Regions from separate parts of the Streptomyces sp. NPDC059743 genome, predicted to be linked through region 1. Evidence: riboswitches for the same ligand, from Rfam matches in the RefSeq annotation. Region 1 holds a riboswitch; the other holds the start of a gene.

Region 1 (4,208 bases):
CTCGGAGCGACACCGGCCCGCTGCGCCACGTCCTTGATGGTGGCCACGCCGCCCCTTCGTCCGTCGGTGTCGAATCGATTAGTCGAATCGATTCGATAGTGTTTACGTGAGCGTCACACTAAGACGGACCGGAAGCCTGGGCAAGAGTCGGGAGCGGACTTGTTTCCGGGTGCGGCTTTCCGGCATACGGCCCAGGGGCCGGGTGGTACGTGTGTTCGTCACGGTGCGTCGGGCATCGATATCACCGTGATTCCCGGTTCCGAGCCACTGCTCATACCGCGCAGAGCGGCGCCGGCCTGATCCAGCGGGATCGTCCGGCCGATGAGCCGTGCCAGATCGATGTCGCGCTCGTCCAGCAGCCGGAACAGGTCCGGGTAGTCGGCGGCGGCGATCCCGTGCGAGCCGTGGAGCTCGATCTCCCAGGCCAGGATCCGGTCCATGGGCACCGCGCACGCCGCGTCCGCTCCCAGCAGCAGACCGATCTGGACGTGCCGGCCGCGTCGCCGCAGGGACCGCAGGCACGCCATGACGTTCGACGCGGAGCCGTAGGCGTCCACGGTGAGATGCGCGCCCTCGCCGGTGAGCTTGTGCACGGCCTTCGCGACCGATTCCGGGTCCATGTCCGAATCCGTGAGCAGAGTGTGCCGCGCGCCCATGCTCCGCGCACGGTCCAGCGCCGCATCGCTGACATCGACCGCGATGACCTGCGCGCCGAGTGCCGAAGCGATCGTCACCGCGGAGAGTCCCACGCCTCCGCAGCCGAGAACGGCGACCCACTCGTCGCGCCGGACCCGGCCATGGGCCACGATCGCCCGGAAGGCCGTGGCGAAGCGGCATCCGAGCGCGGCAGCGGCGGCAAACGACAGGGCGTCGGGCAGCCGGACGAGGTTGAACTCGGCCGCGGGCACCGCCACGTACTCGGCGAACGAGCCGTCATAGGTGAAGCCGGGCTGGCTCTGGCCCGGGCAGACCTGAGGATCTCCCGACAGACACACTTCGCAGCGACCGCATCCGATGACGAACGGCACGGTGACGCGGTCACCGACGGCCCATCGGCCCACCTGTTCGCCGACGCGGGCCACCACACCGGCGAACTCATGGCCCGGGATGTGCGGCAGAGGGACCGGATCGTGCCCTTGCCAGGCGTGCCAGTCGGACCGGCAGACGCCTGTCGCCCGTACGCGGACGACGACACCGTCGGGCGGGCAGGCCGGTACCGGCCGGTCCTCCACCACCAGATCCTCGCCGTACGAGCGGAACACCGCTGCTCTCACCGCCGCATGACCTCCTCCTGATCGTCTGGGCCGGACGCGGGACGCGGTACACGGGATGCCGCGACACACGGGACACCGCAACGCCAGACATCGAAACGTCAACGATACGAGCATTGTTATCGGTACGCGCTCTCCTTCCCCGACGACTGCGGATCACAGCCGGGACCCGGCGCGGCAGACGAATGGTGGTGCCCGCGGCGCGGCTCCTTCGTCGGGCCGACGATTTCCCGGTATCCCGAACGGAATGCCGCCGCGCGAAGGAGGAATAGATGAGGCCTTCGCTGAATTGACGGAGTCGCAGGAGCCCATCGTGCCCACTCCGAGAAGTGGTTATATAGGCGATTTGCCCGCATTTCTCCTGTGGTGCATTTAGGTGGTATTCGCATAACTTGCTCCCGTCTGTGCGGTGTTGTGGTGTCATTAATTCCGGCAGAGACCATGATGTACGTCACATCATCCGTGGGCCGTGGTCGCCGCCGTCTCGTTCATTTCGCTCGCAGGGAACGAGAGTTGAGTTCTCGTAGGCCTTCTGTGTAACCGGATCATTCCTCTCTGGATTCATCTGCCGGATCGCGCGGTGAATTCAGGTCTTGTTTTTTTCCGGACGTTCCGCCTACGTTCACGTCAATCCGGGCGGACCGCCGAATCCTGCCGCTGTCCGGAAACCGAAACCCACTCACGCACGGCAGGAGCGGGGGACCCAGGTAAGGCGCCGTTCCGTCATCCGGACCGGCTTGGGGTGAAGCCGCTCATACCGCGGCCGGGCAGCTCCAGCCCGAACCCGACAGCTCACCTCGCAGGCGACGGAGAGGAATTCGTCATGCCCGCACAGGCCAAGCACCGCCGTCCCAGAACCAGCCCGTTCGCCCGAGGCCTCGCGGTCGTGGGCACGGGCGGCGCCGTACTCGCGCTCCCGTTCATCGCCGCGACCACCGCCGAGGCGGCGTCGTCGCCCGTCGCCGCGACACAGCAGGACAGCCCGGCGACTTACTCCGTCGTCGCGGGTGACTCGCTCTCCAAGATCGCCGCCGCGCACTCCGTCAGCGGCGGCTGGAAGAAGCTGTACGAGGACAACCGCGACGTCATCGGCGCCAACCCGGCCCTGATCCACCCAGGCCTTGAACTGACTCTTGGTGAGAGTGCCGCGCCCGACACGACGGCCACCGCCGCGGTCGAGGAAACCGCCACGGCGACCACCGAGGACGCGACGGCGACCGTGGAGAACGTCACCGCGACCACCGAGAACGCGCCCACTGGGGACGTGACCACCGCGGACGCGTCGGCCGATACGAGCGGTACCGTCACCGAGCCGGCCGCCAAGACCTACACCGACGATCTGGACGGCTGGATCAAGGAATCGCTGGACGTCATGGCCGCCAACGGCATTCCCGGCAGCTACGACGGCATCTACCGGAACATCATGCGCGAGTCCTCCGGCAATCCGTCGGCCATCAACAACTGGGACTCCAACGCCGCGGCCGGCACACCGTCCAAGGGCCTGCTCCAGGTCATCGACCCGACCTTCCAGGCCTACCACGTGCCCGGTACGTCGATGGACAGCTTCGACCCGGTCGCCAACATCACCGCCGCGTGCAACTACGCGGCCGACCGGTACGGCTCGATCGACAATGTGAACGGCCCTTACTGACGGGCCCTGCCGACGGGCCCTGACGCCCTGGTCGGCGGTAGCCACTGACGTACCGTCACATCTGCACACTCGTACACCCGCACACACGGCCGGACCCGGCCGGGACATCCACCCGTCCCGGCCGGGTCCGGCCGTTCGCTCCGTCCGCCGCGCCCTCAGCCCAGCGTCCTCGGCTCATCGCCCCCCGGCCGGCACCGGCATCAGAGGATGTTCACGCACCCGCGCGAGCAGGGCCGCCGGATCCGGGTCCGTCTGAAGGGCGTTCAGAAGCAGCAGCCACAGATCGTGCAGCGCCTCCTCGATCTGCTGGCGTCCCTCCAGGGCGTCGGAGACGGTGTGCAGTCCGAAGAAGGCGCACACGAGTCCATGCGCGGCCACCTGAGGTGTGACGCCATTGGCGAGTTCTCCCTCCTGGCGGGCCTCTTCAAGAAGTTTGGTGACGGTTTCCAGCCAGCCCACAAAAGGCCTCGGCAGCGTGACATTGATGGCGGTGCGCTCCGCCCAGAGCCGGGCGCCCGCGCGGATGACCACATCGTCCCGGAAGGCCCTCGCCACCTCGAAACTCAGCGCCACCAGCCGCTCCAGCGCCGGACGGTCGGACGAGCTGTAACGGTCGATCAGATTGGGCCAGGTCGCGAAATGCTCCTCGACAATGGCGAGGGCGAGATTCTCCTTGCTGGCGTAGTGGAAGTAGATGGCTCCGCTCGTACGGCCGGACTGCGCGCTGATATCGCTGATACTGGTGCCGGAGTAACCTCGCTCATCGAACAACTGTGCCGCCGCTTCCAGGAGAAACCTCCGCGTTGTTTTCGCCCGAACCTGCTCCACCCGAACCCGCACGTGTACCCCGGATTGCCGTTCCGTTAAATGACAGCAGGCAATGTAGCGGCTTTTCCCACCGGGCGTGGCGGGCTTGGCGGCTCCGGTCCGGCGTGCGTAGCAACGAAAATTGCGGTGTTCTTGTCGCATGAATACAACGGTTGGTGACGCACCGATCGGCGGCACCATGGAGGACCTCCGGCCACTGTCCTGGTCGCGCACCGTCGCCCGTGAGATGGTGCACCGGGACTCCGTGGCCGAGGTGCTGCTCACCGATGTACGGCGGAGTGCTTGGAGTGCGGACGGCGCCGGGTTCGAAGCCGCGGCTTCGTGGTCGCGGTCCCATCCGACTTTTCCGCGCGACGGCGCCGATCTGCACAGTCCGCTGATGATCGTCGAGACACTGCGCCAGCTCGGGATCTATATCCCGCTCCGGTATTTCGATGTCGCGCCCACCGCGCATCTGC
Region 2 (4,208 bases), on a different contig from region 1:
TGACCGGGCCAACCAGCCCGGCGGCCGGCGCGGCGACCGACCGGCCATCTGACCGACTGGCCGTCCGGCTGTCTGACCTGCTGTGGAGCCGGTCGCGATCCGATCTGCTCCATAGCCCACTCGGCCGACGGCGAGTCGCCGCCGCGGACGGCAGCGGCCAGCCTGGGTGGGGCGCGGTACCGTCCGTAGCCCTAGGCGGAACCGGGCAGGTGACCACTGGTGGGGAAGCTGAGGAGGCTCAGGGAGTGCCTGAGCGGCAGCGGTCGGCGGGCCGACGAGACGGTCGGTCTCACGTCGAGTGACGGGGTGCCGGTTTCGGGCGGCCGGGTCCGTACCGGGCGGCGGCTGGTCCGCGTTCTGCCTCTGCTCGTGCTCGTCGTCGGAGTGATCTTCGACTCCCTGACTCCGACACGTGTCACGGCCGCCCCACTCTACGCGGCGGCCCCGCTGGTCGCCGCGCCGTTCTACCCGCTGATCGGCACGCTGCTGGTCGCCATCGCCTCGCTGCTCTTCGAGCTGGCGATGCATCTCTACGCCAACTCGCTCATGACGCTGGAGGCGCTCAGCGAGCTGCTGACCGTTGTGGTCGTCTCGCTCCTCGCGCTGTACATCAGCGGAGTGCTGCGCCGCAGCGGGCAGCGGCTCGCCTCCGCCCGGATCATCGCCGAGACCGCTCAACGGGCGGTGCTGCCGAGACCCGCCGAACGGATCGGCGGGCTGCGTATCGCCGCGCGGTACGAGGCGGCCCAGGAAGGCGCGTTCATCGGCGGCGACCTCTTCGCCGTACAGGACACGCCGTACGGAGTACGACTGGTGGTCGGGGACGTACGGGGGAAAGGGCTTGAGGCGGTCGAGGCGGTGGCCGTCGTCATCGGGTCCTTCCGGGAGGCCGCCGAACAGGAGAGCTCGCTGGAGGGCGTGGCGCAGCGGCTGGAGCGGGCTCTCACGCGCGACGGGACCAGACGTGGCGGGCTGGACGCGTTCGAAGGCTTCACCACGGCCGTGCTCGCCGAGATCCCGCACGACGGAGATGTGGTGAAGCTGGTCAACCGAGGGCATCCCGATCCGCTGCTGATGTGCGAGAACGGCGCGGTACGGATGCTGGAGACGCGCGATCCCGCGCTGCCGCTCGGGATGAGCGAACTGGGCGCCTGGCCGGACCGTGCCCAGCAGGCCAAGTACCCGGTTGGATCGACGCTGCTCTTCTACACGGACGGACTCTCCGAGGCGCGTGATTCCCGTGGTGTCTTCTATGTGCCGCGCGACCGGCTCGACGGACGGATCTTCCAAGGGCCCGACGAACTGCTCCAGGCGCTGATCGACGACGTACGGCTGCACACGGGCGGCGGGAGCCAGGACGACATGGCGCTGCTGGCGGTGAACCGGCCCACGGAGGTCGAGCCGGAACGGCGCAGGACGATACCTCTCGTGCCCTGACTCGTTCCCTGACGGACGTGTCCTGGGCGTCCTGCATGTCCCGCGCGATCCCTGTGCTCCGGGCGTCCCACGTGTCCCGGGCGTGCTCGCGCGCGGTCCGTCGGGCCGTCACCACCGTGTGTGATCGATAGGTATCCCTCCGCATAACATTTGACATACCGTCAGGTATGCCGGGCGTGCTGAAAGGCAGTCAGCTCGCCCGATTGCGTATGCATGTGCCCTGGTGTGTCCGATGCGAAGTTGTTAATGATCACCCGGAACGGCTTGGAATAAGGGCCCGGTCTCTATTAACGTTCGATAACGCAGCGCGGTCGTCCCAGCCGTCGTAAGAGTCGGCACCGTGCTCACGCGCCGAATCCCGCAAGGGAACCGGGGAACCACCAATTGGGGTGAATCGGGAGTTCTTTGCTGCCTTGCGCAGCTCAGGGCGACCGTAGGAGACCTTCCTGCTCCGAACCCGTCAGCTAACCCGGTAGGCGAGAAGGAAGGAAAGGAGTGCGCCTCAGTGGCGTCCAATCAGCCTGCCCCCACGGTCCCCTTCGAAACCACCTCCTTCGGCACCGAGCCGGAGCGGGCATGGGGCGAGTGGAATCCCACCGAGGAGTCCGTACGCCCGGTACGCGGCAGGCATCGCGTCGGCAAGCAGCGCAACGGCTTCGCCCGTAGCTCCACCGTCCTCGGCGTGGGTGTCATAGCCGCCGTCGGCGCGGGCGGTATGGCCACCGCGCAGGACAAGCCCGCGGTCTCCATATCCCTGCCCGACGCCATCACGGACAATCTTCCCGACGCCGGTTCGCTCCCGGGCATGGGATCGCTGGCGGCCGACGAGGCCGAGCCGGATCTGCTGGCCAGCGCACCGCTCACCACCGCCGGTATGACGGCGGCGGACGCGGAACAGGGCGCCACGGACGCGGGCGAGGCCCTGCGGGCCCGGATCCTCCAGCAGGCCGAGCAGCAGCAGAACGAGGCCGACGCCACGGAGAAGGCGGCTGCGGAGCGCGCTGCGGCCGAGCAGGCCGCGGCACTGGCCAAGAAGCAGCAGACCGAGGCCGAGAAGAAGATCGAAGAGGCGAAGAAGAAGGCCGAGGCGGAGGCCAGGGCCAAGGCGGAGGCGGAGCGCCTCGCGAAGCTGGCCGCCAGTTTCGCTCTTCCCACCTCCTCGTACACCATCACCTCCACCTACGGTGAGTCCGGCTCCATGTGGTCCTCCGGCTACCACACCGGTCTGGACTTCGCCGCTCCGACGGGCACGCCGGTCAAGGCCGTGCACAGCGGCACGGTCACCTCGGCCGGCTGGTCGGGCTCGTACGGCTACCGGACCATCCTGGAGCTGGATGACGGTACGGAGATCTGGTACTGCCACCAGTCCTCGATGACCGTCACCGCCGGGCAGAAGGTCACCACCGGCGAGACCATCGGCCGGGTCGGCGCGACCGGCAATGTGACCGGGCCGCATCTGCACCTCGAAGTCCACACGGCGGGCGGCTCCGGTGTCGATCCCATGAGCTGGCTGCGCAGCAAGGGCCTGGCTCCCTGAGCCACGCCGCGTGACTCCCTGAGTGCCGCCGCCCGACCGCGCTCCTCGGCCCTCGGCTTGATCCCCGTGGCATCACGCTGTCCCCGTCCCCGGCGGCTCCGGCGCTAGGCCCTGTCCGGCCGGTCTTCGTGGGCCCGGAACGCCCGGCACGGCACCTCGCCGCGTTGTCGGAGTTGCCCGAGTACATCCAGTACACGGGCAATCCTCCGCCTTGCGATGCACCGCACCGGACGCCCCGGGCTGATCCACGAAGACCGGCCGGACAGGACCTAGCCCCCCGACGCCTGGGCCGCCGGTCCCGTCGGTCTTCGGCCGGTCGTTGGCTGGCAGTAGGTCGTCAGTACTGGCGGTACGGGTTGTAGCCGTCGTAGTCGATGTACGGCGGCGGCACCGGCACCCGGCCCGTGGCCCGCGCGGCATAGGTCAGCGCGGGCCCGGCCGTCTCCCTGCGTTCCCAGAGATGGTGCAGCAGCTCCTGCTCGCGCTCCACGAAGTCCGGGCCGGTCCTGCCGCGCTGGGCGTCATGGCGCAGAAACGCCAGGGACGTCGCGAACGCCTCGTACTCGCCGACCGATCTGGACGCCTGAGGTCCGTACGTACGGGCCGCGAAATCGCGCGCCACCGTGCGCGCCCGCATCGAGGAGAGCGCCTGAGGCGCGGACGCAGGCAGCCAGCCCGCCGCCGCGTACGCGGGCAGCTCGGCCGAGACCGTACGCAGCTCGCGCTGTCTGCTCCAGATTGCCAGCCAGGTCAGCAGCCCGAAGACCGGCACCATGAACACCGCGTACACGGCGTAGAAGCCGAACGGGCCGAAGAGCGACGTCGAGCCGTTCCACAGTGCGTGCATACCCATCGCCAGCGCCAGACCGAGCGGCGGGAGGGCCAGCCGCCGGATCTTCTGGTGGCGGGCCGCCGTCGCCGCCAGGCCGAAGCCTATGCCCGTGAGCACGGTGAAGAGCGGGTGCGCGAACGGCGCCAGCACCACCCGTACGAAGAAGGTCGCCGCCGTTATGGAGGCCAGGCCTGCGCTGCCCGCGCTCCGGTCCTCGCCGAAGGCGCTGCCGAGATAGAGGATGTTCTCGGTGAAGGCGAAGCCGGTGGCGGTGAAGCCCGCGAACACGACTCCGTCGACCAGCCCGGTGAAGTCCCGTCTGCGGAACAGGAAGACCAGCAGGATCGCCGCGGCCTTGGCGCTCTCCTCCACGACCGGCGCTATCACCGTGACGCCCAGGGA

What was found. Region 1 has a riboswitch for cyclic di-AMP ahead of ACFV6H_RS15310 (transglycosylase SLT domain-containing protein). Riboswitches for the same ligand answer to the same signal wherever they lie in the genome.
Region 2: another riboswitch for cyclic di-AMP. It lies ahead of ACFV6H_RS21510 (M23 family metallopeptidase); the one in region 1 lies ahead of ACFV6H_RS15310 (transglycosylase SLT domain-containing protein).

What each region holds. Positions count from the first base shown of each region.
Region 1 covers NZ_JBHWGS010000007.1:178,448-182,655, forward strand. The annotation lists gene ACFV6H_RS15300 (LacI family DNA-binding transcriptional regulator) at 1-47, opposite strand, end outside; gene ACFV6H_RS15305 (zinc-dependent alcohol dehydrogenase family protein) at 219-1,274, opposite strand; cyclic di-AMP (ydaO/yuaA leader) riboswitch at 1,930-2,090, shown strand; gene ACFV6H_RS15310 (transglycosylase SLT domain-containing protein) at 2,095-2,922, shown strand; gene ACFV6H_RS15315 (ScbR family autoregulator-binding transcription factor) at 3,097-3,750, opposite strand; gene ACFV6H_RS15320 (ScbA/BarX family gamma-butyrolactone biosynthesis protein) at 3,890-4,208, shown strand, end outside.
Region 2 covers NZ_JBHWGS010000011.1:293,689-297,896, forward strand. The annotation lists gene ACFV6H_RS21505 (PP2C family protein-serine/threonine phosphatase) at 307-1,437, shown strand; cyclic di-AMP (ydaO/yuaA leader) riboswitch at 1,777-1,931, shown strand; gene ACFV6H_RS21510 (M23 family metallopeptidase) at 1,943-2,974, shown strand; gene ACFV6H_RS21515 (PrsW family intramembrane metalloprotease) at 3,312-4,208, opposite strand, start outside.